Regions from separate parts of the Streptomyces sp. NPDC056600 genome, predicted to be linked through region 1. Evidence: riboswitches for the same ligand, from Rfam matches in the RefSeq annotation. Region 1 holds a riboswitch; the other holds the start of a gene.
What was found. A riboswitch is a leader RNA that binds a small molecule or an ion and turns the genes downstream of it on or off. The one in region 1 is predicted to bind glycine.
Positions count from the first base shown of each region.

Region 2: linked by a shared signal. The riboswitch ahead of gcvP (aminomethyl-transferring glycine dehydrogenase) and the one ahead of gcvT (glycine cleavage system aminomethyltransferase GcvT) in region 1 are both predicted to bind glycine.

Region 1 is NZ_JBHTVQ010000011.1:65,779-80,446, forward strand. Features, by position in the region: gene ACFRAV_RS08650 (ABC transporter permease) at 1-282, opposite strand, end outside; gene ACFRAV_RS08655 (ABC transporter substrate-binding protein) at 391-2,058, opposite strand; gene ACFRAV_RS08660 (enhanced serine sensitivity protein SseB C-terminal domain-containing protein) at 2,468-3,253, opposite strand; gene ACFRAV_RS08665 (enhanced serine sensitivity protein SseB) at 3,409-4,182, opposite strand; gene ACFRAV_RS08670 (AAA family ATPase) at 4,266-4,940, opposite strand; glycine riboswitch at 5,225-5,347, shown strand; gene gcvT (glycine cleavage system aminomethyltransferase GcvT) at 5,514-6,686, shown strand; gene gcvH (glycine cleavage system protein GcvH) at 6,794-7,171, shown strand; gene glyA (serine hydroxymethyltransferase) at 7,177-8,448, shown strand; gene ACFRAV_RS08690 (L-serine ammonia-lyase) at 8,622-9,989, shown strand; gene ACFRAV_RS08695 (hypothetical protein) at 10,195-11,388, shown strand; gene ACFRAV_RS08700 (hypothetical protein) at 11,442-12,083, shown strand; gene ACFRAV_RS08705 (nucleosidase) at 12,127-12,708, opposite strand; gene ACFRAV_RS08710 (glycoside hydrolase family 25 protein) at 12,895-13,455, shown strand; gene ACFRAV_RS08715 (spore photoproduct lyase family protein) at 13,555-14,668, shown strand, end outside.
Region 2 is NZ_JBHTVQ010000053.1:330-14,997, reverse strand. Features, by position in the region: gene ACFRAV_RS23835 (pyridoxamine 5'-phosphate oxidase family protein) at 1-191, shown strand, start outside; gene ACFRAV_RS23830 (LysR family transcriptional regulator) at 236-1,153, opposite strand; gene ACFRAV_RS23825 (aminotransferase class I/II-fold pyridoxal phosphate-dependent enzyme) at 1,239-2,570, opposite strand; gene ACFRAV_RS23820 (pyridoxamine 5'-phosphate oxidase family protein) at 2,594-3,280, shown strand; gene ACFRAV_RS23815 (DMT family transporter) at 3,410-4,435, opposite strand; gene ACFRAV_RS23810 (PhzF family phenazine biosynthesis protein) at 4,601-5,419, shown strand; gene ACFRAV_RS23805 (CPBP family intramembrane glutamic endopeptidase) at 5,429-6,169, opposite strand; gene ACFRAV_RS23800 (glutamate--cysteine ligase) at 6,380-7,894, opposite strand; gene ACFRAV_RS23795 (hypothetical protein) at 8,479-9,072, shown strand; gene ACFRAV_RS23790 (DUF5999 family protein) at 9,377-9,565, shown strand; gene gcvP (aminomethyl-transferring glycine dehydrogenase) at 9,660-12,545, opposite strand; glycine riboswitch at 12,730-12,825, opposite strand; gene ACFRAV_RS23780 (PRC-barrel domain-containing protein) at 12,953-13,324, shown strand; gene ACFRAV_RS23775 (DNA polymerase IV) at 13,368-14,668, opposite strand, start outside.

The DNA of each region.
Region 1 (14,668 bases):
GCGGAGGGTGAACTCGTCCCACACCGGCTGTCCGGTCTGCACCGAGGTGCCCAGGTCCAGCTCCACGATGCGCTTGAGGAAGCGCCAGTACTGGACGTAGAGCGGCTGGTCGAGGCCCAGCAGCCGGTTGATTCTCGCGACCTCGGCATCGGTCGCGCGCTCGCCCAGGATCGCTGAGGCGGGGCCGCCGGGAAGCCGGTTGAGCCAGATGAAGAGCAGGACCGACAGGCCCAGCAGCGTGGGTATGAGCTGGAGCAGTCTTCGTGCGACGAGACGCAGCACCGCGCATGCCCCTTTCTGACGTACGTGTTGCCTGATGGACGCGTCCGCCCGGCCGCCTTGGGTGCGGCGGCCGGGCGGAGCGGGGATGCGGTGCCTGGGTACCGCGGCTTACTTGAAGGAGACCTCGGCGAAGTTCTCCTGCGTCAGCGGCGACACCTTCGGCGGGACGACGTTCTTGCCGAACGCGATGGCCGGGGGCGAGGAGGAGACGGGGAGACCCGGCAGGTACTCCATGATCGCCTCGTTGGCCTTCTTGTAGGCCTCGGTGCGCTCGTCACCGGTCAGCGTGGAACCGGCGTTGACGGTCTCGAAGAGCTTCTTGTCCTTGAAGCCCCACTGCTTGTCGTACTCGGCGAACCAGGTGCCGATGAAGTTGAAGCCGTCGTTGAAGTCACCGGTCCAGCCGAGCATGTGCAGCGCGCAGGAACCGGCCTCGGTGGCGTCCAGGTAGTCCGGGGCCCACTTCATCGGCTTCGGGGTGACGGTGATGCCGGCCTTCTCCAGGTCGGCCTTCATCAGCTCGAACAGGTCCTGCGGGGCAGGCATGTACGGGCGGGTGACCTCGGTCGGGTAGCAGAACTCGATCTTGAGCTTCTCCTCCCCGGCCTTCTTCAGCAGGTCCTTGGCCTTGGCGGTGTCGAACGGGTACTGCTTGACCTTGTCCGAGTAGCCCGCGATGGTGTCGGGCATGAACTGCGTGGCGACCTTGCCGCCCTCGGGCAGCTGGGTGGCGACCAGGTTCTCGCGGTCGACGGCGTGCGCGATCGCCTGGCGGACCTCCTTCTTCTTCAGGGCCGGCTCGGCCCCCTGGGACATGCCCACGTAGAAGAGGTTGAAGACGCCACGGGTCGGGACCTGGTAGCCCTCCTTCTCGAGGGTCTTCACGTCCGCGGGCGCGACCAGGTCGTAGCCGTCGATGTCACCGGCCTGGAGCGCCTGACGACGGCCCTCCTCGGTGTCCAGCGTACGGATGACGATGTTCTTGACCTTGGCCTTGTCGCCCCAGTAGTCGTCGAAACGCTCGAGGGTGACTTCCTTGTTGCCCTTGTTCCAGCCCTTGATCTTGTACGGGCCGGTACCGGCGACCGTGCCGGCCTTCTGGCTGTACTCGGGGTACGTGATCGCGTCGCCCTTGGCGGTCGCGTCCTGCTTCTCGTACTCCTTGATCGCCTTCGGCGAGTGGATCGCCAGGGCGTTCAGCGAGAAGCCGCCGGGGAGGTTGGCGGTCGGCTTCTTCACCTCGATGACGGCGGTGTTCTCGTCCTTCGCGGTGCAGGACTTGTAGTTGGCCTCGGGGGCCTCCTTGTCCTCGTTCTTGGCGAAGCCGCCCATGACGGTCTGCCAGTAGTAGGACACCGCGCTGGACTGGTAGGTGCCGGCCCAGTTGAACCAGTGGTCGTAGTTGGCGCACACCGCGGCGGCGTTGAACGCCTCGCCGTCGTGGAACTTCACGCCCTTGCGGAGGTTGAAGGTCCAGACGGTGCCCTCGGGGTTGCTCTCCCAGGTCTCCGCCAGGCCGCCCACCAGCTTGCTGCCGCCGGACTCGTGCTCCAGCAGGGCCTCGAAGGCCTGGCGGGTCACACGGAACGTCTCGCCGTCGCTGGCGAGCGCCGGGTCGAGCGAGCTCGGGTCGCCCGGGGCGCCGAAGACGAAGGTGTCCTTGGCGCCGTCGCCGGAGCCTTCATTGTCGCGCTCGCTGGTGCACGCCGACGCGATCATTCCGACCGCCAAGGCGGCCGTTATCGCCCGAGCGACGCGGGATTTGACTATGCGCATACGGGGCCACTCCGGGGTTCACTGGTGGGTGCCTGCTGACCGATCGAACATTACTCAGGGCTCTACGCGAGGAGAACAGTCCGCATAGTGGTGATACCTAGCTGAGATCTGAACAGCTGACGAACCCGGCAAATCACCTGTAGCGGTGGGCCGTTCGGAGGCCGCGTTACACGATGGAAACGTCCGGGATGTCGCCCGCGAGCTGCACGAACGTGCGGGTTCCCTGGCCGTGCGCGGGAGTTGCCGGGCGTCTCGCGGCCGCGGGGCCCGGCGGTCCGGGCGACGGGCCGAACACCCGGCTGTCTCACGGCAGACGCCGACGGGGGTCGCGACGGACGACGGCGACGCCGACGGGCGTCGAACGGTGGAGCGAGGGGAACGAACGGTGGGGCGAGGGTAACGGCGGCGGTCAGCGCACGGCCGGGTAGCCGTACCCGCCGCGGCCCGAGCCGGCCGGCCCGTGGGCCTCGCGGTCGTAGAAGGGACGGGCGTTGGCCCGCATCCAGAGCGCGACCGGGTCGTGTTCGTCGGCCATGGCGACCGTGGAGACGGCCAGCCCGTCCGGCACCACGCCGACCGACTGGCTCATCATCGCCCGCACCGACTCCACCGCCGCCGGCGACGTCTCGTACACGTCGAGGCCGACGGCGAGGTAGGGCGCGCCGAGCGCCGGCTGCACCCAGGCGCGGCGCAGCGCCCGCACCGCCGGGGTGCGGTGGGCGTTCTGCACCAGCAGGGCGTAGAACTGGGGCACCTCGATGGCCGGTTCGGACAGCCGCAGCGGCCCGGCCGGCTGACGGTCGAGGCCGGCGACGATCCGGCGCAGGTCCAGCCACGGGATGCCGACCCCGCCGCCGGGGGCGTGCGGGTTGAGCCACAGGCCGTGGTGGTCGGGGTAGAGGCCGCGGGCCGCCTCGAGGGCGTCGGTCACCTCGTAGCCGCGCGTCCAGCCGCTGGCGGACAGCTCCTGGTCGGAGGTCACGCAGGGGACGTAGAAGTACCCGTCGACCTCCATGCTCCCGTAGCGCGCGTCGGGGGCGCCGGACCGGCCCTGCCACAGCAGCATCCACAGCCGGCCGGCGGACGGGTTCGCGAGGGCGCGCAGCAGCGCCTCGTAGGCGTCATAGCGCCCGGGCGTCACCTGGCGCAGCATCTGCTCCACCTGCCCGGCGGCGGCCGTGCCCGACGCGCTCACCTCAACCAGCCCTTCGCGAAGACATTGGTTCCGCCCCATCGATGTCCGACAGCGAGTGTTCGACCGGGATTATGAAACCAGCTTAAGCCGGGTGAGAGACACCACCTTGACCGAGCCGTGAGGTCCCGGGCGATTTGCCCCGTCAGGGCGCCCGGTCACAGGGCGCCGAAGAACGGCCGCACCTTGGTGCGCAGGTAGTCGCAGACCGGGTCCGGCACGGCGTCCAGCAGCACCAGGTTGACGGGCCAGGGCACCGGGTGGCGGCCCAGGGCGCGGCCCAGCGCCTCCAGCGGCAGGGCGCGGGCGTCGCCGGAGGGGGCGTCCCAGGTGGTGAGTTCGACGCCGACGAACAGCGCGGGCTCCGCCGTCTCGACCGCGGCCAGGCAGCGGCGGGCGCTCGCGACCACCCCGAGGGCGGCGAACTCCTCGGAGGCGGCGCGCAGGAAGTCGACCGGGTCCTCCTGCCAGTCCGGCTCCCGGAGGCGGACCCGGCCGCCGCTGCCGGCGCCGCCGGGTCCGGCGGCGCGGCACAGTTCGGCGACCGCCTCCGGGGTCAGCGGCAGCCCCACCGCGCCGTCCGGGTTGACGACGATGCCGACCTCGGGCGGCAGGCCGCGGGCGAACTCCACGACCGGGGCGATGGTGAACGACATGTGGGAGCCGACCACGCGCTGGAACTGCTCCTGGGAACTGAAGACCGGCACGAAGGTCTGGCCGCCCAGGTCGACGGTGGGCAGGTCGAGGCTGACGCTGTCGCGGCCGCCGCCCTCGGGCAGCGGGATCCACACGAAGCTGCGGGTGAGCACCTCGAGCACCCTGGCGCCGGTGGCCGGGGACGCCGGGGCGGCCGCCGAGGCCGTCAGCACCTCCTCCAGCTCGTTGCCGGGCCATCCGCCCGCACGGGCCTGTTCGTCCGCCGCGAAGTTCATGCCTACCGCCTGGGGTTCTGCGCTGTCCGCTGCCGTCGTCGCGGTCCGTCCCGCCACGGCCGGCCGGACTGCGGTTGGTCAGACTACGGGACGGCCGCGGGCCGTTCGGGGGCGAACCCGATGCCCCGCAGCGAGCGCGCGGCGGAGCGGTCCAGCAGCACCGCCGAGCCGCAGTCCCGCGGCAGCAGCCCCCGGTCCCGGACGTCGGCGAGCAGCTGCCCGACCGCCCTGCGGTGCCGGGCGAAGGCGTACCGGGAGACGCCGCGCCCCCGCGCCCGCTGTCCCTGAAGGGCCTCGCCCGCGCTGACGTCGAGCAGCACGAGGCGCATCGCCCCGCCGCGCCGCCGCGCCGCGCGCCCCAGCCAGGAGCGGACCCAGCGCTGGGTGCCGCAGTCGTGCACCACCACCGGGCGCGGGCCGCGCAGGGCGCGCCGCAGGCCCGCGTAGTGGTCGAGCCGCACCAGCGGCCGGTAGACGGCGTAGGGCAGCGAGCGGGGCATCCGGGCGTCCCAGCGGTCCCGGGTGTCCTGGCTGTCGACCCGTACGGCGTCCTCTCCGACCACCCGCCGCATCATGGTCGACTTGCCGCTGCCCGGCAGCCCGGTGACCACCACCACGTCGTTCGCCCCGAAGGTCAGCCGCTCTCCGGCCGCGCCACGGGCCACGCCGCCGGGGCCGCCCCGCAGGTCGCGGACACTTCCCGCGGCCGTCTCCCCCGCCGCGCAGCACCCCGGCCGGTCCGCGCCCTCGGTCCGCACCCGCCCGGTCCGCGTCCGCTCGCCCGCCCAGGAGCGCGCCCGGTGGCGCGCCCCGGGGCCGGTCACGGGCACGGCGTACGCGGCGCCGGCGATCGTCCTCTTCACGTGGTCGTCCTCCCCCTCAGGTTCGGGACCTGGAGCATCCCCCTCGAGTGTAAAGAGAAGGTAATGCGCGGTCGTCTCATTTACGCCCGGTTCCCGCCACAGTCCCGCAACACACGGGGGTCCGCCAGGGCCCCGGAGGGCCGTGCGATGATGTGCGGGTCAACTGCATACCGGCCGCTTGAATCCGCGCGGGAGAGTCCCGGGGACCGGACCCATGTCTTCTCGGACGTGGCGTCGGCCCGGGCGCCGAAGGAGCAAGTCCCTCCCTTGAATCTCTCAGGCCCAGTCACCGCGCGGGCGAGGCACATCTGAAAAGCGGTCCGCCCCCGGGGCGGTCCCACCCACGGTGCAAGCTCTGGCCCCGGACCGTCATCCCGTCCGGCGTTCATGGCGAACCTCTCAGGTTCCGATGACAGATGGGGAGGAACACTCCACCGTCATGTCCTCGCCCGTACCGGGAGTCCGCCCATGAGCAGTTCCGACCTCCGCCACACCGCGCTCGACGCCGTGCACCGTTCGCTCGGCGCCACCATGACCGACTTCGCCGGCTGGGACATGCCGCTGCGGTACGGCTCCGAGCGCGACGAGCACAACGCCGTGCGCACCGGCGCCGGCCTCTTCGACCTCTCGCACATGGGTGAGATCACGGTCACCGGGCCGCAGGCGGCCGAGCTGCTGAACTTCGCCCTGGTCGGCAACATCGCCACCGTCGGCGCCGGCCGCGCCCGGTACACGATGATCTGCCAGGAGGACGGCGGCATCCTCGACGACCTGATCGTCTACCGCCTCGCCGACGCCGAGGACGGCTCCCCGGTCTTCATGGTCGTCGCCAACGCCTCCAACGCCCAGGTGGTCCTGGACGCGCTCACCGAGCGGGCGGCCGGCTTCGACGCCGAGGTGCGCGACGACCGCGACGCCTACGCCCTGATCGCCGTCCAGGGCCCCGCCTCCGCCGGCATCCTGGCCTCCCTCTCCCCCAAGCTCTCGACTTCGCTCGACCAGGGAGGTGCCCCCACCGCCGACCTCGACGGCCTGAAGTACTACGCCGGCCTGCCGGGCACCGTGGCCGGCGTGCCGGCGCTGATCGCCCGCACGGGTTACACCGGCGAGGACGGCTTCGAGCTGTTCACCGCCCCCGAGCACGCCGAGAAGGTGTGGCTGGCACTGACCGAGGCGGGCGCCCCCGCCGGGCTGATCCCCTGCGGCCTGTCCTGCCGGGACACCCTGCGCCTGGAGGCCGGCATGCCGCTGTACGGCCACGAGCTCTCCACCTCGCTCACGCCCTTCGACGCCGGGCTCGGCCGGGTCGTGAAGTTCGAGAAGGAAGGTGACTTCGTGGGCCGCGAGGCGCTGGCCGCGGCCGCGGCCCGCGCGGAGCAGAAGCCGCCGCGCAAGCTGGTCGGCCTGATCGCCGAGGGCCGCCGGGTCCCCCGTGCGGGCTACTCCGTGGTCGCGGGCGGCGAGGTGATCGGCGAGGTCACCTCCGGCGCCCCCTCCCCCACCCTGGGCAAGCCGATCGCGATGGCCTACGTGGACGCGGCGTACGCCGGCGCCGGCACGGCCGGCGTGGGCGTGGACATCCGGGGCACCCACGAGCCGTACGAGGTCGTGGCCCTGCCGTTCTACAAGCGCCAGAAGTAACCCTTTCCGTCGCACACGTCGCACATCCCGTCCGACACCCCCCTTTCCTCCCTTTCCCGGTTCTTCCGGACCTTCGGAAACTCCCCGCGTACAGGAGAATCTCTGCCATGAGCAACCCCACGGACCTGCGCTACAGCAAGGAGCACGAGTGGCTCTCGCCCGTCGAGGACGGCGTCGCCACCATCGGCATCACCAAGTTCGCGGCCGACGCCCTCGGTGACGTCGTCTACGCCCAGCTTCCCGAGGTCGGCGAGTCCGTCTCCGAGGGCGAGACCTGCGGCGAGCTGGAGTCGACCAAGTCGGTCTCCGACCTCTACTCGCCGGTGTCCGGCGAGGTCACGGAGATCAACGAGGACGTCGTCAACGACCCGTCCCTGGTGAACTCGGAGCCCTTCGAGGGCGGCTGGCTCTTCAAGGTCCGCCTCTCCGAGGAGCCGACCGACCTGCTGACGGCCGACGAGTACACCGAGTTCGCCGGGAACTGAGCCTGATGTCGACCCTGAACACTCCCCTGCACCAGCTCGACCCCGACGTCGCCGCGGCGATCGACGCCGAGCTGGCGCGCCAGCAGTCCACCCTCGAGATGATCGCGTCGGAGAACTTCGCTCCGGTCGCCGTCATGGAGGCCCAGGGCTCGGTGCTGACCAACAAGTACGCCGAGGGCTACCCCGGCCGCCGCTACTACGGCGGCTGCAAGCACGTCGACGTGATCGAGCAGATCGCGATCGACCGTCTCAAGGAGCTCTTCGGCGCCGAGCACGCCAACGTGCAGCCCCACTCGGGGGCCCAGGCCAACGCCGCCGTGATGCACGCGCTGCTGAAGCCGGGCGACACGATCATGGGCCTCAACCTGGCCCACGGCGGGCACCTGACCCACGGCATGAAGATCAACTTCTCCGGCCGGCTCTACGAGGTGGTCCCGTACCACGTCGGCGAGGACGGCCAGGTCGACATGGCCGAGGTCGAGCGCCTGGCCAAGGAGTCGCAGCCGAAGCTGATCATCGCCGGCTGGTCCGCCTACCCGCGTCAGCTGGACTTCGCCGCGTTCCGCCGGATCGCGGACGAGGTCGGCGCGTACCTGATGGTCGACATGTCGCACTTCGCGGGCCTGGTGGCCGCGGGCCTGCACCCCAGCCCGGTCCCGCACGCGCACGTCGTCACCACCACGACGCACAAGACGCTCGGCGGCCCGCGCGGCGGTGTGATCCTTTCCACGGCCGAGCTGGCCAAGAAGATCAACTCCGCGGTCTTCCCCGGCCAGCAGGGCGGCCCGCTGGAGCACGTGATCGCCGCCAAGGCGGTGGCCTTCAAGGTCGCCGGCTCCGAGGAGTTCCAGGACCGCCAGCGCCGGACGCTGGAGGGTTCGCGGATCCTCGCCGAGCGCCTGGTCCAGGGCGACGTGACGGCGGCCGGGGTCTCGGTCCTGTCCGGCGGCACGGACGTCCACCTGGTCCTGGTCGACCTGCGCGACTCGGAGCTGGACGGTCAGCAGGCCGAGGACCGGCTCCACGAGATCGGCATCACCGTCAACCGGAACGCGGTCCCCAACGACCCGCGCCCGCCGATGGTGACCTCCGGTCTGCGGGTCGGCACCCCGGCGCTGGCCACCCGCGGCTTCGGCGCGGAGGACTTCGCCGAGGTCGCGGACGTGATCGCCGAGGCCCTCATGGCCCCGACGCCGTTCCCGGCCGACACCGCGACCGCCCTGCGGGTGCGGGTGGAGGCGCTGGCCGCCAAGCACCCGCTCTACCCGTCGCTGTGACCACTCGGACACGGTAGGTACGATTTTCGTACCACCTGGGGTGTTCCGTACGATTCCTGTACGTCTCGGGGGCGTCCGTCCACCATCACCCGGTGGGCGCGGCGCCCCCGCGCCCTTCCCCCGCACGTCCCGTGCACCTGTACCGCCAGCCAACGATTCAATGAGGAGTCGACGTGGCCGTCTCGGTCTTCGACCTGTTCTCGATAGGCATCGGCCCGTCGAGCTCCCACACCGTGGGCCCGATGCGCGCCGCACGCATGTTCGCCGCCCGTCTGCGCAACGAGGACCTGCTGGAGGCCACCGCCTCCGTCCGCTGCGAGCTCTACGGTTCGCTCGGCGCCACCGGCCACGGACACGGCACCCCCAAGGCGGTGCTGCTCGGGCTGGAGGGCGACTCGCCCCGCACGGTCGACGTCGAGTCCGCCGACGAGCGCGTCGAGAAGATCAGGCAGACCGGCACTCTGCGCCTGCTCGGCGAGCAGGAGATCCCCTTCGACTTCGACGCCGACCTGGTGCTGCACCGCCGCGAGGCCCTGCCGTACCACGCCAACGGCATGACGGTCGCGGCCTACGACCACGCGGGCGCCCAGCTGCTCCACAAGACCTACTACTCGGTCGGCGGCGGCTTCGTCGTCGACGAGGAGGCCGTCGGCGCGGACCGCGTGAAGCTGGACGACACGGTGCTGAAGTACCCGTTCCGCACCGGTGACGAGCTGCTGCGCCTCACCAAGGAGACCGGGCTGTCCGTCTCCTCCCTGATGCTGGAGAACGAGAAGGCCTGGCGTACCGAGGAGGAGATCCGCGGCGGCCTGCTCGACATCTGGCGGGTGATGCGCCAGTGCGTCGACCGCGGCATGTCCCGCGAGGGCATCCTCCCCGGCGGCCTCAAGGTCCGCCGCCGGGCCGCCGTCACCGCCCGCCAGCTGCGCGCGGCCGGCGACCCGCTGGCCCACTCCATGGAGTGGATCACCCTGTACGCCATGGCGGTCAACGAGGAGAACGCGGCCGGCGGCCGGGTCGTCACCGCCCCCACCAACGGCGCGGCCGGCATCGTCCCCGCCGTCCTGCACTACTACCTGAACTTCGTCCCGGGCGCGGACGAGGACGGCGTGGTGCGCTTCCTCCTCGCGGCCGGCGCGATCGGCATGCTCTTCAAGGAGAACGCCTCCATCTCCGGCGCCGAGGTCGGCTGCCAGGGCGAGGTCGGCTCCGCCTGCTCGATGGCCGCGGGCGCGCTCGCCGAGGTGATGGGCGGCTCCCCCGAGCAGGTCGAGAACGCCGCCGAGATCGGCATGGAGCACAACCTGGGCCTCACCTGCGACCCGGTCGGCGGCCTGGTCCAGATCCCCTGCATCGAGCGCAACGGCATGGCCGCGGTGAAGGCCGTGACCGCCGCGAAGATGGCGCTGCGGGGCGACGGCTCGCACAAGGTCTCCCTCGACAAGGTCATCAAGACCATGAAGGAGACCGGCGCGGACATGTCGGTCAAGTACAAGGAGACGGCGCGGGGCGGGCTCGCGGTCAACATCATCGAGTGCTGACCGGGCGTCGGGCGGCCGGTCGGGCACGGCTAGGCTCACCCGCCTGAGGCCGCTCCGGGGAGGGGGCGGCCGGGGTGCCGCTCCTCGCGGGGCGGCGAGGGAGGGGACGATCGTGGGCCGATCCGCGGGAGCCGTGCGCAGGGGGGCGGTGAGCCGACCCGCGGGAGCCATGCGCAGGGGGGCGGTGGGCCGACCCGCGGGATCCGTGCGCGGGCGACTGGTGGCCGCCGCGCTGGCCGTGGCCCTCGGGGCGGCGGGATGCGCGGCCGACCCGCGACCGGGCGCGCCCGCCCCGTCGGGCTCGGACGGCAGGGCGTCGGGGGTCCCCCCCTCCCCTCTCTCGTGGGAGTTCACGCACCTCGCGGACTTCGACGGCACCCTCACCAGCTTCGCCGCGCTCGCGGAGGACGACGTGTGGGCGGTGGGCAGCGAGAACGTCCTCCCGGCCGACCCTCATCTGCTGCACTTCGACGGCACCAGGTGGAAGGACGAGCCGCTGCCCGACGCCCTCGGTGAGGCGAAGTTCAGGCTGCGGTTCGAGGTGATCGGTGAGCGGGAGCTGTGGCTGGGGCCCGCGGACCGGGCCGACGAGGCCGCTTCCTGGGCCAGGTGGGACGGCACCCGCTGGTCCGCCGTGCCGAATCCCCCGCCCGCCCCGGTCGGGGACCTCGAGGCGGCGGGTCCCGACGACATCTGGGCCCTCTCCGAAGGACAGACCGCCCTGCACTGGAACGGCGCCCGCTGGAACTCGGTCCCGCTGCCGTACCCCGCAGCCGACCTCGCGGTGGCGGGGCCGGACGACGCCTGGGCGGTCGGCCACCGCGGCACCGGTCCGGGCACCGAGCCGGAGGGCGGCCTGCCCTACACCCAGCCGGCGACCATGCACTGGGACGGTGCCACCTGGAAGCCGGTGGCCACACCGCTGTACCGCTTCGACGACCCGGTCCCGCCGGAGGCCGGCGCGAGCCTCGACCAGGTCTTCGTGCTCGACGGCGGCGAGATCCTGGCCCATGGACGGCACAGCTACAACCACGGCGAGGTGGAGAACGAGCCGCCGGACGAGGCCGTCCGCCTGCGCTGGGACGGGGAGAAGTGGGTGGAGCGGCAGACCCTGCCCGACCGCTGTGACGGGATCCCGGCCGCCCAGGACGGTGAGGGTCTGTTCCTCCTCAACGGCAGCCGGTACCTGACCGAAGACGGCCGCTGCCTGAAGCTGCGGTCCCCTCGTCTGCCCCTGTCGACCGGCGCCCGCAAGGACTCCCGGCAGTCGCTGTCGCTGGAGGAGATCCGCAGGGTGCCCGGCACCGAGGAGTGGTTCGGCGCGGGACACGTCCAGGTCAACCAGTCCGGCGATCCCTTCGGGGCGCCCGTCGTGGTGCGCCTGAAGCGTCGCGGCTGAGAAGGTCGCGACTGAGAAGAGGGCGGATGAACGGAAACGGGACACCCGGCCGGGTGAGACCACGGACGTGGGCGACGGTGGCCGCGCTCGTGGTGGGCGTGCTCGTCCTCGTGTACGCGGGGACCACTGGGCAGAGGAACCAGGGCGCGGGCGGTCCGGTCGCCGCCGGTCCGGCCTCCGAGGAGTGCGCCGAGCTGCGGGAACTGGACTTCGCCGGCCCGGACGACACCCCGACCCTGCTGATCTCGTCGCACGGCACCTCGAACGACGGGGAGGGCGGCCCGGTGCGCTTCCGCGCGAGTCTGCGGCTCGGCACGGGCGAGCGGCCGCTGGTGCTGGGGGCGCTGGAGGCCACCGTCACCGTGTGCGCCCCGCACACCCACGGGCTGCTGGCCCGGGCCGAGGGGCTCACGCCCCGTGTCACCAAAGAGGGCGAGGACCGGAAGGCCGACGAGGCAGGCGGACTCCGCCTCAGGTCCGGCGGGTGGACCGACCTGCGCGTCACCCTGCCGAAGTCGGCGCTGCGGCCGGGAATCTCCTTCGAGGACCTCATGCTCAGCGACCCGCCCCGCAGCAACGACGCCGCTGACTACCCCGTGCTGATCGTCACCCTTACCGCCCCCGGGCTGCCGGGGCCCCTCGTCGCGGGCAGCTGCTCGGAGGCGTGCGCGGAGCTCCTGGGCCGCTCCGTCTGACGGCCGCGGCCACGGCGGGGCGCGGCGGGGTGCCTGGTTCCGGCTACGCCTCGACGTTGTCCTCCGCCCAGCGGGCCAGTTCCACCGCGCAGGCGGCGACCGACTCGCGCCAGGTGCGGGCGGCGCCGTCGCCGGCGTCGTCGCTGACGTGCTTCACCAGGCGGATCGGGACTCCGGCCTGCCGGGCCACGTGGGCCAGGGCGTAGCCCTCCATGTCGACGAGGGCGGCCTGCTCGGCGAGACGGTCGCGGGCGGCGTCGTCGGAGATGAAGCTGTCCCCGGTGGCGAGCACGGGGCCCTCGCCCTCGCGCAGGGTGATCGGCGCGCCGTAGACCTCGCCGGTCAGGCCCGCGAGCAGCCGGGAGTCCAGGTCGTGCTGGATCACCTCGGCGATCACGTGCGTGCCGGTCCACCCGGGCCGCAGCGCCCCCGCCGTGCCGAGGTTCACGACCTCGCGCGGCAGCACCCCGCGCCCCAGCACCCCGGCCAGCGCCGCGGCGGCGTTGACCTTGCCCATGCCGGTCAGCAGCACCGGAGCCCCGGTGCGCAGCAGCTCCGCCGCCTCCTCCTTGACCGCCAGGACGAACAGGGGGCGGTCGGGGGACATCTCGCCGATCAGTTCCATGACGTCAACGGTACGTGCAGCTCTGGGCAGGATCTTCCGGGGTCGTGTGCGCTCACGGATGCCGCGCGAAGCGGGATGCCCGTAAACCTCCCGATAGATGCCGGTTGCACGCGTCAGTCATGTCCGCAAGGGGAATGCTCCCCTCAACCCCTCTCATCCCGGAGCAACTTGAGGGAGACCCCCCACATGCTTCATGGCATCGACGTCAGTTCGCACCAGTCCGCGTCGTACGACACCGACGGGCTCGCCTTCGTGATCGTCAAGGCGACCGAAGGACGTTCCTACGTCAACCCCAAGATGGAGGCGCAGGTCGAACGCGCCCGGGAGGCCGGACTGGTGGTCGGCTTCTACCACTTCCTGTGGCCCGGCCACATCACCGAGCAGGCCGAGCACTTCGCGGAGCAGGACCTGGTGGAGCCGGGCGATCTGCTGGCCTGCGACTGGGAGACCACCAGCCGCGGGACGCGGGCGAGCAACGCGGAGAAGGACCGGTTCATCCGGAAGGTCAAGTCGCTCAAGCCACGCAATCGCACCCTCCTGTACTGCAACCGGACCTTCTGGCTGCGGCACGACCGGACCTCGTACGCCGGCGACGGGCTGTGGATCGCGCACTACGGCGTGGCCAAGGGGAAACCGGGGGTCAAGGCGAAGTGGCTGGTCCACCAGTACACCGACGACCCGGTGGACAAGAACGTGGCGCGGTTCCGCAGCGCGGACGCCCTGCGCGAGTGGGCGGAGAGCGCCTGAGCGACCCCCTCCCTCACCCTGAGTCACCGTCGTCTCACCCGGCAGCACTCCGCGTAAGGTCGAAGGAGAGCCGATCGCGACAGGGACAGGAGCAGGGCTGTGGACCGGACCCCGGCCGGGTCCTCCCCGAGGACCTCGGAGACACCGGAGCAGCAATCGCTCTTCGACTGGGCGGACGTGGAGGACGCGGCCCCCGCCGCGCCGCCGCCGGGCGGCGCCTTCCGGGACGGTCCGGAGGCCCGGCGGATGCTGGACGTGCGCGAGGTGTACGCGGAGCCCGCAGCCCTCGCCTCCCCCCGCGGCCGGCAGATCCTGGCCCGCCTGCCGGGGGTGCCCGTCACGGAGGTGCCCGGTCACTGGCGCATCCCCTCGTTGCACGGCAACGACGGGAACGTCGCCCGGTGGGCCCGGGTGAAGACCGAGACCCTGGTGCTGGGCGTCAAGCAGACCCTGGCCACCCGCCCCAACGGCAGATCGGCCGACTGGATCGCGCCGGGCGCCTCCAACGGCTGCGCCATGGCCTGTGCCTACTGCTACGTGCCGCGCCGCAAGGGCTACGCCAATCCGATCACGCTGTTCACCAACATCGAGGCGATCGTCGCCCACGTCGGCCGTCACGTGCGGGCCCAGGGCCCCAAGCGGGAGCCGAACCAGTGCGACCCCCTGGCGTGGGTGTACGACATCGGGGAGAACGGCGACTGCTCCGTCGACGCGCTGGTGAGCGACAACACGGCCGACCTGGTCGCCGCGTTCCGCCGGCTGCCCACCGCGAAGGCGTCGTTCGCGACCAAGTTCGTCAACCCCGACCTGCTGGCCCTGGATCCGCAGGGCCGGACCCGGGTGCGTTTCTCGGTGATGCCGGCCTCCGACTCACGGCTGCTGGACATCCGCACCAGCCCGGTCGCGGACCGTGTCGCCGCCGCGGCCGACTTCCTCGACGCCGGCTACGAGGTCCACTTCAACCTGTCCCCGGTGGTGCTGCGTCCCGGCTGGCAGCGGGACTGGGCCGAGCTGCTCGACCACATGGACGACGTGCTGCCCGCCCGGGTCAAGGAGCAGGCGGCGGCCGAGATCATCATGCTCACCCACAACCAGCAGCTGCACGAGGTCAACCTGGGCTGGCATCCCCGGGCCGAGGACCTGCTGTGGCAGCCCGCCGCCCAGGAGACCAAGCGCTCCGAGAACGGCGCCGTGAACGTGCGCTACGCCCGCG
Region 2 (14,668 bases), on a different contig from region 1:
GCACGGCCGAGTTCGTCGGCGAGATCCCGCGCGTCGGCGAGCCGTTCCCCGAACTCGAGAGGGTGGAAGCCCTGTTCGCGCGGAAGTACTTCGGTCTGGAGGCGCTTCCGCACGATCACCGCCACGCGTGGATCCGCCTCACCCCCGAGGCCGTCGCCTCCTGGGACTTCCGCAAGCTCCCCCGGGGCTGAACTCGCGGGCGGGGGCAGAGGACTTGGCGGCCGGCTCCCCCGTCCTACGCAGGCACGGCTCCCCCGCCCCGAGCGCCCTGCGCGCGGAGTGCGCCGACGATCGCGCCGATGGCCGGCCGCCGGTCCGCGTCGCCCCGCCAGACCGCGTAGACGTGACGGGAGACCCGCGGCCGCAGCGGAACCGTCACCACGCCGGCCGGCACCGGCTCGCGCCCCAGCGCCGGCACCACGCAGACGCCCAGACCGGCGGCCACCAGGGCGAGTTGGGTGTGCGTCTCGGGCGCCCGGTGGGCGATGTCCGGCTCCACGCCACGCGCCCGCAGCGTGGCCAGCAGCCACTCGTGGCAGAACTCCCCCGTTCCCCAGGTGATCCACTCCTCGCCGGCGAGTTCCGCGAGGTCGATCTCGACCGTGCCCGCGAGCCGGTGCCCGGCGGGGAGCGCCGCCTCGGCGGGGTCGTCGAGCAGCGAGGCCGTCCGCAGCCCTTCCGGGACGGCCAGCGGCCGGTCGTGCCAGTCGAGCACCACCGCGAGGTCGTGGTCGCCGCGGGCCACCCCCACCACCGCCGCCCCGGGGTCGACCTCCCAGGACCGCACCCGCAGCCCGGGGTGCCGGGCCCGCAGCGCCGCCAGGGCGCCCGGCAGCAGGCCCCGGGCGGCGGTCGGGAACGCCGCCACCCGCAGCTCGCCCGCCACGGTCCCGCGCCGCGCCTCGAGTTCGGCGCGCGCCCGCTCCGCCTGGGCGAGGATCCGCGCCGCGTGCCCGGCCAGCAGCAGCCCCGCGTCGGTGAGCCGCACTCCGCGGCCGTGCCGGGCCAGCAGTCTCTCCCCGGTCTCCCGCTCCAGCTTGGCCAGTTGCTGGGAGACCGCCGAGGTCGTCACGTGCAACGCCTCGGCCGCCCCGCCCACGGTCCCGTGCCGCGCGAGGGCGTCCAGCACCCGCAGGCGTTCGAGGTTCATCATGGCGGCGATGCTACGAGGCCAGGGGAACCGGCCCGGTGTCCTCGCCGGCCCACGGTCGCCGGAGGCGCCGGAGCGGGGACGGGCATCAGACGTATCCCCGCGTCGTGTCGCCGTTCAGGACGCGGGCCACGGCGCGGGCCAGTTCCGGCATGTCTGCCTCCTCGAGCGTGGAGACGGTCACCCGGATCGCCGGCCCGGCGACCGTCCGGAAGCGGGCCCCCGGCGCCACCGCCCACCCGGCCTGCAGCAGTCCCGCCACCGCGCCCGTCTCGTCGGAGACCGGGATCCACACGTTCATGCCGCTGCGTCCGTGCGCCTCGACCCCGCAGCGGGCGAGCTCACCGATCAGCGCCCTTCGCCGCCGCCCGTAGGACTCCGCGACGGCCGCCCGGTCCACCGCGCCGCCGGTCCACAGCTCCACCGCCGCCCGCTGCGTCAGCCGACTCACCCACCCGGGGCCCAGCCGCTGGCGTCCGCGTACCCGGTCGACGGTGACCGCGTCACCGGTGAGCACCGCGAGCCGCAGGTCCGGCCCGTAGGTCTTGGCCGCGGAGCGGACGAACGCCCAGGAGCTGGTGACCCCGGCCAGCGGGTGCAGCGGCAGGTCGACCATGCCGTGCCCGTGGTCGTCCTCGATCAGCAGCGTCCGCGGGTGCCGCCCGAGCACCTCCCGCAGCTCCCCGGCACGTGCCGCGCCCACCGCCGCACCGGTGGGGTTCTGCGCCCGGGCGGTCACGACCAGCGCCCGGGCGCCGTCCTCCAGGGCGCGCCGCACGTCCTGCGGAAGCGGTCCCTCGTCGTCCACGCCGACGGACACCGCCCGCAGCCCGAGGGCCGGAACCAGGTCGAACACACTGCCCCAGCCCGGGTCCTCGACGGCGACCGCGTCGCCGGGCCGGAGATGGGCGACCAGCACCCGCTCCATCGCGTCGAGTGCGCCGGAGGTCACGGCGACCGGTCCGTCCGGCACCCCGTCGGCGGCGAGGTCCGCGCGGGCGAGGCGCACCAGATCGGGGTCGAGCGGGTCGTCCCCGTAGAGCACGGGCGCCCGGTCGGCCAGCGCCGCGGCCGCCGCGAAGGCGGGAGCGAGCGGCGGCAGCAGCGCGGGGTCCGGGTTGCCCCGGGAGACGTCGCGCGCCCCCTCCGGCACCAGCACGTCGATCGCGTCGCGACCGGTGGTGGCGGGCCTGGGCAGGACCCGGCTCCCCTTGCGGCCCGCCGTCTCGATCACCCCGCGCTCCCGCAGGGTCCGGTAGGCGGCGGCCACGGTGTTCGGATTGACCCCGAGTTCCTCGGCCAACTCCCGCATGGGCGGGAGCTGTTGACCAGGCTGGAGCACCCCGGCGCTCACCGCCTGTTCGACGTCGGCGGCGATCTCCGTGGCGCGACGACCTGCGATCCTATATTCTCCTAGCACAAAGAACATTATGCACTAGTACAATGGAGAACGCCATGCAGGGGGAGCAGTACACGCCCACCGAGCGCACCGTCCCGACCCGGGCGCCGCAGCGCGCCTCGTACGACAAGGACGTGGTGCACGCGATCCTCGACGAGGGCTGGGTCTGCCACCTCGGATTCGTCCGCGGTGACGCCCCGGTGGTGCTGCCGACGATCTACGCGCGGGTCGGCGAGCGGCTCTACCTGCACGGCTCCACCGGTTCGCGCCCGATGCGGGGCGCCGGGGAGGCGCACGGCGAGGAGCCGGGGATGCCGGTCTGCGTGACGGTCACCCATGTCGACGGCGTGGTCCTGGCCCGCTCGGCCTTCCACCACTCGGTCAACTACCGCTCGGTGGTGGTGCACGGCACGGCCCACCAGGTCACCGACCCCGAGGAGCGGCGCGCGGCGCTCGACGCCCTGGTCGACCACGTGGTCCCGGGCCGCTCGGCGCAGAGCCGTCCCGCGAACAAGAAGGAGCTGGCCGCCACGGCCGTGGTGCGGGTGGACCTGACCGAGGTCTCCGCCAAGATCCGCACCGGCGGCGTCAACGACGAACCCGAGGACCTGGGCCTCCCCCACTGGGCGGGCGTCCTCCCCCTCCGCAAGGGCTACGAGGCCCCGCTCCCCGACGAGGCCCTGGTCCCCGGCGCGGAACTGCCGCCCCACATCGCGGCCGTGCTGGCCTGACATCGCGGCCGTGCCGGCCTGCCCCCCGAGGGCCGTGGAGGGCCCCGTTCCTCCACGGCCCGACCCCCCGGTCACCGCGCGGCCGGACAGCAGGGCACGCCGACGTCACGGAGTCACCGCGGACGGACCTCAGGGCCGCCCGGCGTCCCCGACCCTCGCCTCGGGTTCGGTGGCGGCGGCGACCGTCCCGGTCCCGCCGGCCACCGGCTCCGCCGCCGGCGTGGCCGGGGCGGACGACTGGGCGATCAACGCGCCGACCAGCACCAGCACGCCGCCCGCGATCTGCACCGCCCCCAGGTTCTCGCCGAGCAGCAGCCAGGCCGCCGCGGAGGCCACCACGGCCTCGAGGCAGGCGACCACGCCCGCGACCGCCGGCGACAGCCGCCGTACCGAGAGCACGCCGGTGAGGTAGGCGAGCACCGTGGAGACGAGGACGATCCACCCCACCAGCACCCACGCCCGCACCGCGGCGCCGTTCATGTCGACGGTCCCGGTCAGCACCTGCCAGTCCATCGCCCACGGCCGCGCCGGCAGGGTGATCGCCAGGCAGCCCACGAGCAGCCCGAAGGCGATCATGCCGAGCGGGTCGGGCGCCTCGCGCTCCCCGTCGGATCCGTGGTCGGCGAGGACGAAGTAGGCGACCTGGCAGCAGGCCGCCCCGAACGCCAGGAGCAGGCCGAGGGGGTCGAAGCCGAGCCCCGACCAGATCTCCACCACGCAGGCGAGTCCCGCCACCGCCAGCGCGACGCCCAGCGCGGCCGCGCGGGCGACCTGACGCCGCTGCACGAACCGCACCCAGCCGAGCACCAGCGCGGGCGCCAGGTACTCCACCAGCATGGCCACGCCGACCGGGACCCGTGAGATCGCCGCGAAGTACGCGGCCTGGACGCCCGCCACGGCGAACATGCCGAAGCCGAGCAGCATCAGGGGCCGTCGCCGCAGCAGGTCCCGGTGCCGCCAGGCCACCGGCAGCAGCACCAGGGCCGCCCCGGTGATCCGCAGCCAGACCACCTCCAGCGGGGCGAGCCCCGCCTCGATCAGCGGTTTCGCCGCCACACCCGATCCGCCGAAGGTCACCGCGGACAGGACGGCGAGAGTGAGTCCCGCGCCCTTCCCGGACCGCACCACACCGATTCCTGAGTCACGCACCGACACATGATGACAGCAGGTGACAGCACCGTCATCCTCGATGGCTGCTGTCTCACGCCTCGGGCGGGGCCCTGCCCGTGCCCCCGTGGACCCGGCGGCCCGGCGCCACCGGGTCCACCCGCCCGCGATTGGCCTTGTCGCACCCCGCCGGGGCCCGGCTAACGTCCTGGCATGCGTATCCGACTCGTCGACGCCTTCACCGACCGCCCGTTCGCAGGGAACCCCGCCGGGGTCCTCCTGCTCGACGCCTTCCCCGACGACGCCTGGCTGCAGAACGTCGCGCTGGAGATGAACCAGGCGGAAACCGCCTTCGCCCACCCGCTGCCCGGCGGCGGCGAGGCGGACTGGGCCCTGCGCTGGTTCACCCCGGCCACCGAGGTGAGGATGTGCGGGCACGCCACCCTCGCCACCGCGCACGTCCTGCACACCACCGGCGCCCACCAGGGGCCGGTCCGGTTCGCCACGCTCAGCGGCGTCCTGACCGCGACACCGGCCAAGGACGGCTGGATCACCCTCGACTTCCCGACCGCCCCGCTGACCCCGGCGAAGGCCCCGGCCGAGCTGGCCGAAGCCCTCGGCGCGGAGCCGCTGACGGTCCTGGACACCGGCCCGGACGTGGGCGACCTGCTGGTCGAGGTCGCCGACGAACGCACCCTCCTCGCGCTGAGCCCCGACTTCAAGACGCTGGCCCGCTGTTCGGAGCGCGGCGTCATCGCGACGACCCGCCCCGCGGACCCGGCCGCCGGCCACGACTTCGTCTCTCGGTGCTTCTTCCCCAGGGTCGGCATCGACGAGGACCCGGTGACCGGCAGCGCCCACACCGCCCTCGCCCCCTTCTGGGCGGAGCGCCTGGGCCGCCCGGACCTCACCGGCCTCCAGGCGTCGGCCCGTTCGGGCCTGGTGCGCACCGAGGTACGCGGCGACCGGACCCTGCTGACCGGGCGGGCCGTCACCGTCGTCGAGGGCGAGCTCCTCGCACCCGCCCCCTGACCGGGCGGGTCAGGCGGTGGGCAGCCAGTCCACCCGCCCGGCGAGCAGCGCGTACCCGACGAACGCGCCGACGTCGAGCAGCGTGTGGGCCGCCACCAGCGGTCCCACCCTGCCCCACCGCCGGTACAGCAGCACGAACACGACGCCCATGACCATGTTGCCGATGAAGCCGCCGATGCCCTGGTACAGGTGGTAACTCCCGCGCAGCACCGAGCCGGCGGCCAGCGCGGCGCCCGGGCTCCAGCCGAGGCCGCGCAGCCGGTGCAGCAGGTAGCCCAGCACGATGACCTCCTCCACCACCGCGTTCTGCGCGGCGGAGAGGATCAGCACGGGGAACTTCCACCAGACCTCCGGCAGCGCCTCGGGCACCACGGTGAGGTTGAAGCCGAGGCCCCGCGCCGCCAGGTAGAAGGCGATGCCCGTGCTGCCGATCACCGCGGCGACGGCGGCGCCGCGCCCGAGGTCCTGCCACGGTCGGGTGCGGTCGAGGCCGAGGGTCCGCAGGCTCCCGCCCTCACGGGTGAGGAAGTGGGCGACCAGCAGCACGGGGACGAGCGCGGAGGCGATGCCGAACAGCTGCCAGGCGAGGTCCAGCCAGGGGCGACCGGGCGCCGCGGACGCGTTGAGGGTGGCCGCCTGGTCCTTCAGGCCGCCGGGCCGGGTCAGCGACCCGACGAAGCTGATGACCGCCGCCACGGCGCTCGCGCCGAGGGAGACGGCGAGCACCAGCAACGTCTCGTCCCGCAGCATCCGCCGCGGCACCGTCTCGACCCCGATCCCGGACCCCGTCCCCGTCGTCCCCGTCACCCGCGCCTCCGTCCGCACGCACCACAGGCCCCACAGCTTGCCAGAGCCCCGACGACACGCCGACGCGCCGCCCCCCTGACGCGGCCCGGGGGCGGCGTCAGGGGGGCGGCGCGTGGGTGGCGCGACGGGTGGGCGGCGCGGCGGGGGTGGGACCTACCCCTCCCCGGGCTCCGGCAGGCCCAGCGGCCAGGTGTGGACCGGCTGTCCCTCCCACTGGAGCTGCGCGTACCGGCGGGTCATCGCGGCCAGCGCCTCCTGCCGCGACATCCCGCGCTCGAGGGCCGTGTGGAACACCGCCGCCTGCCAGGAGGCGCCGTTCACCCTCCGGCGGCACCGTTCCTCGATCACTCCGAGGTACAGCTCGCGGTCGGCCGGTTCGATCCCCCATGCCTCGAGACCCGCGTGCGCCAGCGGCAGCAGCTCCTCGAGCACCAGGGTGACCGCCTCGACCTGCTGCGTGCCGCCCATGCGTCCCCGCCGCGGCCACTCGAACCGCGCGTCGATCCCGTAGCGGCAGGCCGCCTCGAAGTTGGCCGCCGCCGACTCGAACGGCAGCCGCGTCCACACCGGTCGCGACTCCTCGGCGAGGGCGCGCACCAGCCCGTAGTAGAACGCGGCGTTGGCCACCACGTCGATCACCGTCGGCCCGGCCGGCAGCACCCGGTTCTCCACCCGCAGGTGCGCCGTCCCGTCGGCGACGTCGTACACCGGCCGGTTCCACCGGTACACCGTGCCGTTGTGCAGCACCATCTCGCCGAGCTTGGGCGTGCCTCCGGCGTCGAGCACCTCCATCGGGTCCTCGTCGTCCAGGATCGGCAGCAGCGCCGGGAAGTACGTCAGGTTCTCCTCGAACAGGTCGACCGCCGAGGAGACCCATCGTTCGCCGAACCAGGTCCGCGGCCGCACGCCCTGCGCCTGGAGCTCCGGCGGCCGGGTGTCCGTCGACTGCTGGAACAGCGGCGGCCGCGACTCCCGCCACAGCTCCTTGCCGAACAGGAACGGCGAGTTGGCGCCCACCGCGATCTGCGCCGCGGAGATCGCCTGCGCCGCGTTCCACACGTCGGGGAACCGCTCGGGGGTCACCTGCAGATGCAGTTGCACCGAGGTGCAGGCGGCCTCCGGAGTGATGGAACGCGCCGTGGTGGTGAGCTTCTCGACCCCGTCGATCTCGAGCGCGAAGTCCTCCCCGCGCGCTGAGACGATCTGGTCGTTGAGAAGCGTGTAACGATCGACGTCGGAAATGTTGGCGGAGATGAGATCGTCCCGCTCGAGCGTCGGCAGGATGCCGATCATCACGATCCCGGCGTCGACCTCCCCCGCCTTTCGGTGGGCATATGCCAATGATGTCCGCAGCTCCTCCGCGAGCTGGTCGAATACCTGCCCGCCGAGCCGGTGCGGTTCGATGTTGACCTCGAGGTTGAACATCGCGAGTTCGGTCTGGAAATCACGGCTGGCGATCCGTTCCAGCACCTCCGCATTCATCATTCGCGGCATGCCGTCGGATCCCGCGAGATTGAGTTCGATCTCCAGGCCCATGAGATTCTTGGGCCGGTCGAACTGCCTCTCCTTCAGCAACCGCTCGAGACCCGCCAGGCACCGCTGGAGCTTGTCCCGGTAGCGCTGGCGATCGGACAGGTCGAACGACCCTGCCTCGACCTTCTCCCCCATCGCTGCGTCCTCCTCGGATGGGTGGCCGCCTGTGCGGCCGGTGTCCGTCTGTCTGTCGCCCGGGTCTTCGTCCGGTCCGCAACTGATGATGCCCGCCCTGGCCGATCGATAACGTCCCCATGAGGACCCGCCGACCGTTAGGCTGACCTCCAGCGCCATTCGGCACATTCGCACGGCATGCGCCAGGGCCTGGTTTCCGGCGTTCCGGAAGCCCGGGAAAACGCCGTCGAAAACCGGCCGACCCCGCTTCGGGCGTCGCCCGAGGTCACCCCGTGGAAGCGTCCTGGAAATCGGAACATAACCCGACGGATTTCCGGCGCGAACAATACTTGCCGTTCACATGGAAAACAGCTAGCGGAAACACTCCGTGAACACGGGTCGTATAAACTGCGCAAACGAGGCGGAGAAGCACGTGCGCCCACGATCGTGCGCCCCGTCACCGAAGGTGACATCGGGCCGGCCCGGTCCGGGTGATCCGACCGGTCCGGCGCGGCTCTCCGACCCCCTCGAGCTGGCAGCAGACAGCGCCCGCCCCACCCCTCGCCCGCGCGCCACCGTGCCTGTCGAAAGAGAGGCGACCCACCATGCCGCTGCATGTCCCTCCGGCACCGCCCGCCGCCCTGCGCACCGTACTGGCGGCCCTCGGCACACCCGCCGCCGTCCGTGATCCCCGAACGCCGTCCCTGCGCGGCGCCCAGGGGCCCCTCAACCCCGAACTGCCGTTGCCGGTCCATGTCCTGGACAGAATCACGGCGGACGGGACGCCCGTCGTCCGGCTCGCCGGGTGGCGCTTCCTGATCCGCTCCGGCGACCACGCCGTGGCCGCCGCGGAGACCCTGGAGACGGCCGAGGGCTGGGCCTTCTCCCACTTCTTCGAGGGCCCCTACGTCATGTCGACCGAACGCGCCCTGCGTCAGGCCGAGGAGGCGGGACAGCCGTACCAGCCCCGCCTGCTGTCCGTACCGGGCCTGTACATGCTGACGCTCTGGCTGCACGCGGACCCCGAGGCGGACGCCGCGGCCGGGCTGCCCGACGCCCTGGACCTGCTGATCCCGTTGGCCCCGGCCCCACCGGGGATCGCCAGCCACCGTCCGCACCGGGTCGAGGAACTGCTGCCGCTGCTCACCCGCCGGGTGGGCCCGGCGGGCCCGCCGCCGGTCCTGCGCCCGGCCGCCTGAGCGTCGTCCACCGCCACGCGCCGCGCCCCCACGGCCCCCCGTGCCGTGGGGGCGCGGCGCGTGCCGGGCCCGAAGTGACCAGACCCGTACCACCCGTTCGAACCACCCGGAAGATCTACGCACGGGGCACGAACCGACCGCACGGGCGGTGCGTCCTGAACCGATGAGGGGGCGTACCGCGAAAACCCTGCGGAACGCCCGCCGTGAGCGCGAAACTTGTCCGCACGACGTCATACGGGGGGCGGCCGTGAACAGCCGTGACAGGAAAGCCGAAGCGTCCACCACAGAACGAGAGAACCCGACCATGTGCCAGCACCAGCCGCCGTGCCCGACAGCCGACTCCCCCGACCGGGAGTCCGCCCGCCTCGTGGCGCACCACCCCGAGCAGGGCTGGAGCCTGCTGTGCAACGGAGTCGTGCTGTTCGAGGACACCGGGGAGCTCCTGCCGGACGGCCGCGTCATCGCGCCGCACCGGTTCGCCACCGCGGTCTGAGCCCGGCCGGGAAAGCGGGAGGGCCGGTGGCGGCACCGCCACCGGCCCTGACCCCGCGCGGCTCGGCGCCGCGCGGGAAGGGACAGCCGGTCCCTCAGTTGTCGTACGCGTCCAGCGGCGGGCAGGAGCAGACCAGGTTCCGGTCGCCGAACGCCTGGTCGATGCGCCGCACCGGCGGCCAGTACTTGTCCGGCATGGAGACGCCGCCCGGGAAGACGGCCGTCTCCCGCTCGTAGGCGTGCGTCCACTCGCCGGCCAGCGTGGCCGCGGTGTGCGGGGCGTTGCGCAGCGGGTTGTCCTCGGCCGGCCACTCGCCGGCGCCGACCTTCTCGATCTCCGCGCGGATGGCGATCATCGCTTCGACGAACCGGTCGAGCTCGGCGAGGTCCTCGGACTCGGTCGGCTCGATCATCAGCGTGCCGGCGACCGGGAACGACATCGTCGGGGCGTGGAAGCCGTAGTCGATGAGCCTCTTCGCCACGTCGTCGACCGTGACGCCGGTGGCCTTGGTCAGCGGGCGCAGGTCGATGATGCACTCGTGCGCCACCAGGCCGCCGGGACCGGTGTACAGCACCGGGTAGTGCGGCTCGAGCCGCTTGGCGACGTAGTTGGCCGCGAGGACCGCGACCTGGGTGGCGCGCTTGAGGCCCTCGCCGCCCATCAGGCGGACGTACGCCCAGGAGATGGGCAGGATGCCCGCGGAGCCGAACGGAGCCGCCGAGATCGGGCCGACGCCCGTCTCCGGACCGGCGGCGGGCTGGAGCGGGTGGTTCGGCAGGTACGGGGCGAGGTGCGCGCGCACGCCCACCGGGCCGACGCCGGGGCCGCCGCCGCCGTGCGGGATGCAGAAGGTCTTGTGCAGGTTGAGGTGCGAGACGTCGCCGCCGAAGTGACCGGGCTTGGCGAGCCCGACCAGCGCGTTGAGGTTGGCGCCGTCGACGTACACCTGGCCGCCGGCCTCGTGGACCTGGGCGCAGATGTCGGCCACGTGCTCCTCGAAGACGCCGTGCGTCGAGGGGTAGGTGATCATCAGCACCGACAGCTGGTCGCGGTGCTTCTCGATCTTGGCCCGCAGGTCGTCGACGTCGATCTCACCGTCGTCGGCGGTCTTCACCACGACGACCTTCATGCCCGCCATCACGGCGCTGGCGGCGTTGGTGCCGTGCGCGGAGGACGGGATCAGGCAGACGGTGCGGTCCAGGTCGCCGTTGGCCCGGTGGTAGCCGCGGACCGCGAGCAGACCGGCCAGCTCGCCCTGGGAGCCGGCGTTGGGCTGCAGGGAGACCTTGTCGTAGCCGGTGACCTCGGCGAGGCGCTCCTCCAGCTCGCGGATGAGCGACAGGTAGCCCTCGGCCTGCTCGGCCGGGGCGAAGGGGTGCAGCGCGCCGAACTCGGGCCAGGTGACCGGCTCCATCTCGGTGGTGGCGTTGAGCTTCATGGTGCAGGAGCCCAGCGGGATCATGCCGCGGTCGAGCGCGTAGTCGCGGTCGGAGAGCCGGCGCAGGTAGCGCAGCATGGCCGTCTCGGAGCGGTGCTGGTGGAACACCGGGTGGGTGAGGTAGACGTCCGTGCGCAGCAGGCCCTCGGACAGGCCGTCGGCGGCCGTGCCGTCCAGCGCCTCGACGTCGCCCTCGACACCGAAGGCGGCCCAGACGGCCTCCAGCTCGGCGCGGCCGGTGGTCTCGTCGCAGGCGGCCGAGAGGTGGTCGGCGTCGACCAGGCGGAGGTTGACGCCCCGCTCGCGGGCGGCCTCGACGACCTCGGCGGCCCGTCCCTCGACCCGCGCGGTGACGGTGTCGAACCATGCCTCGTTGACGATCTCCACCCCGCCGGCCTTCAGGCCCGCGGCGAGGATGTCGGCATACCGGTGGGTGCGCTCGGCGATGCCCTTGAGACCGTCCGGGCCGTGGTAGACGGCGTACATGCCGGCCATCACGGCGAGCAGGACCTGCGCGGTGCAGATGTTGCTGGTGGCCTTCTCGCGGCGGATGTGCTGCTCGCGGGTCTGCAGCGCCAGGCGGTAGGCCTTGTTGCCGTCGGCGTCCTGCGAGACGCCGACGAGGCGGCCGGGCAGGTTGCGGGCGAACTGCTCACGGACGGCCATGTAGCCGGCGTGCGGGCCGCCGAAGCCCATCGGGACGCCGAAGCGCTGGGTGGTGCCGACGGCGATGTCCGCGCCGAGCTCGCCCGGCGAGGTCAGCAGGGTCAGCGCGAGCAGGTCGGCGGCGACGGTGACGACGGCGCCGAGCTCGTGGGCCTGGTCGATCAGCGGCTTGATGTCGCGGACCGCGCCGGAGGCGCCGGGGTACTGGATCAGCACGCCGTTGATCTCGCGGCCGGCGATCTCGGCGGGGATGCCCTGGGAGAGGTCGGCGACGACGACCTCGACCCCGGTCGGCTCGGCGCGGGTCTCGATCACGGCGACGGTCTGCGGCAGCGCGTCGGCGTCGACCAGGAACAGGCCGTTCTTCTTCTTGCCGACCCGGCGCGACAGGGCCATGGCCTCGGCGGCCGCGGTGCCCTCGTCGAGCAGCGAGGCGCCGGAGGTGGGCAGACCCGTCAGGTCGGCGACCATGGTCTGGAAGTTGAGCAGCGCCTCGAGCCGCCCCTGGGAGATCTCCGGCTGGTAGGGCGTGTACGCCGTGTACCAGGCCGGGTTCTCCATCACGTTGCGCAGGATCACCGGCGGGGTGAAGGTGCCGTGGTAGCCCAGGCCGATCATCGGGGCGAGGACCTGGTTACGGTCGGCGAGCTCCCGCAGTTCGGCCAGCACCTCGGCCTCGGTGCGCGCGCCCGGCAGGTCGAGGTCGTCGGCGTTCTTGATCACGTCGGGCACCGCGGCGGCGGTCAGCTCGTCGAGCGAGCCGTAGCCGACCTGCGCCAGCATCTTGGCGCGGGAGCCCTCGTCGGGGCCGATGTGACGCTGCTCGAAGGGGATGCCCTGCTCGAGCTGGGAGAGCGGGGTGCGAGGGGCAGTCATGGGCGGAGGCCTCCTGGTCTTGCGCGACCTTCGGGGGGCACCACGGCTGTGGGGTGCCCGACGGCCTCCCCCTCTGTCATCACGACCTGAGAGCTTCACCGGCCGCCCGAGGCGCCCGGCTTTCACCGTCGGTGAGAGCGGCGGACATCCGGAGGACCGGCGCCGCTCTGCTTTCCAGAGTGACCTCGTCCGCGCGGTACGTGTGCCTGAGAGATTCCGGGGAGGATTTGCTCCTTCGGCGCCTCCGAAGACTCTCGGAGGACTCTCCCGCGCGGGGTCAGCAGCCACTGCCCAGCCTACCAGCGAGGCTGTGGAGTGGGCTTTCGAGTGGCCGCCGCCCGGAAAGTGCACTTTGGTGGTCCCGACGGATGTGCTGCGTCAGCGAGCTGCGACCAGAAGGAGGGAACGTGCGGACAGACATCGATCCCCGGAGCCTGATAGGCCGCAAGGCGTTCGACTGCGACGGCAACCGCATCGGCACGGTCGACGAGGTGTACCTCGACGACGCCACCGGTTCCCCCGAATGGGCGGCGGTGCGGACCGGGCTCTTCGGCCGCGACGTCTTCGTCCCGCTGGAGACGAGCGAACTGGTCGAGGGCGCGCTGCGCGTCCCCTACGGCCGCGCCCACATCAAGGACGCCCCCGGCTACGGGGTGGGCCGCCACCTCTCCCCCGAGCAGGAACTCTCCCTCTACCGTCACTACGGCTTCGACGTCGAGCCTCCCGCCGCGATCCCCGACCGCGACTTCGGCCACCTGCCCGACCAGGAGGACGCCTGATCCTCGCCGCCGTCCGGCCGGGCCGGGCCGGCGGGCCGCCGTCTCAGCCGGACGCCCCGTCGTCCTTCCCGCCACCGGCGGCCGCCGCGACCGGTTTCGCCGGGCTCGCCCCGGTCCCGGACGAAGCGGCATCGTCCTGACCCCCGGCAGCCGCCTCGGGCTCCGCCTCGACCAGGGGCAACGGGTCGGCGGGCTCCAGCTCGGGATCGTCGACCGCGAAGGTCCGCACCCTCCCGGGCGCCGGTGACGTGGGCGTCTCGAAGCGCACCGTGACGCGTCCCAGCCCGCTGCCCTGGACCCAGCCGTGTCCGTGCACCGCGTGCCGTACGTCGTGCCCGGCGGGCCACCGCGGCGCCGGCCGCTCGACCGACGGCTCCCGCCCGGGCGGCGACCGGTACGCCGCGTCGTCCTCGACCGCGGAACCGCCGGCCTTCCGCTCTCCTCCGGCACCCTCCCCCGCGGGCGCCTCACGGGCAGCAGGGGCGGCCTGCGCGGCCTCGGCTGCCTGCGCGGCCTGCGCGGCCTGCGCGGCCTGCGCGGCTTGGGCGAAGAGGTCCTCCTGCGTGAAGTCGGCGAGGCCCGAGACGCCGACTCCCAGCAGGCGCACCCCGCCGGTCGTGTCGACCCCCTCCAGCAGCCGCGCCGCCGCCTCCTGAACCACCGCGGCATCGTCCGTCGGACCGCGCAGGGTCTCCGAGCGGGTCAGCGTGGAGAAGTCGTAGCGCCGCACCTTCAGCTGGATGGTGCGCCCCGCGTGGCCGCCGTCGCGCAGTCTGCGCACGCAGCGGTCGGCGAGCCGCCGGACCTCCACCTGGATCCGCACCCGGTCGTGGATGTCCACGTCGTAGGTGTCCTCCACGGACACCGACTTGGTCTCCCGCTCGGCCACCACCGGCCGGGTGTCGAGGGCCAGCGCCATGGCGTACAGGCCCTGTCCGTGGGCCTTGCCCACCAGCCGCACCAACTCGTCCTCACCGGCCTCGGCGAGCTCCCCCACGGTGGTGATGCCCGCGCGGCGCAGGTGGTCGCCGGTGGCGGGCCCCACGCCGGGCAGGGTCCGCACCGGCATCGGCGCCAGCAGTTCCCGCTCCGTCCCCGGTTCGATCAGCACCAGGCCGTCCGGCTTGGCCTCCTCGGAGGCGATCTTCGCCAGCATCTTCGACGCGGCGAGCCCCACCGATCCGGTGAGTCCGGTGACCGCGCGGATGTCCTCGCGCAGCCGCTCGCCCGCCCGCAGGGCGGAGGCGGAGTCGTGGGCGACGCCGCCGGCCTCGAGGTCGACGAACGCCTCGTCGAGGCTGAGCGGCTCGACCAGCGGCGACAGGGCGCGCAGCAGCGCCATCA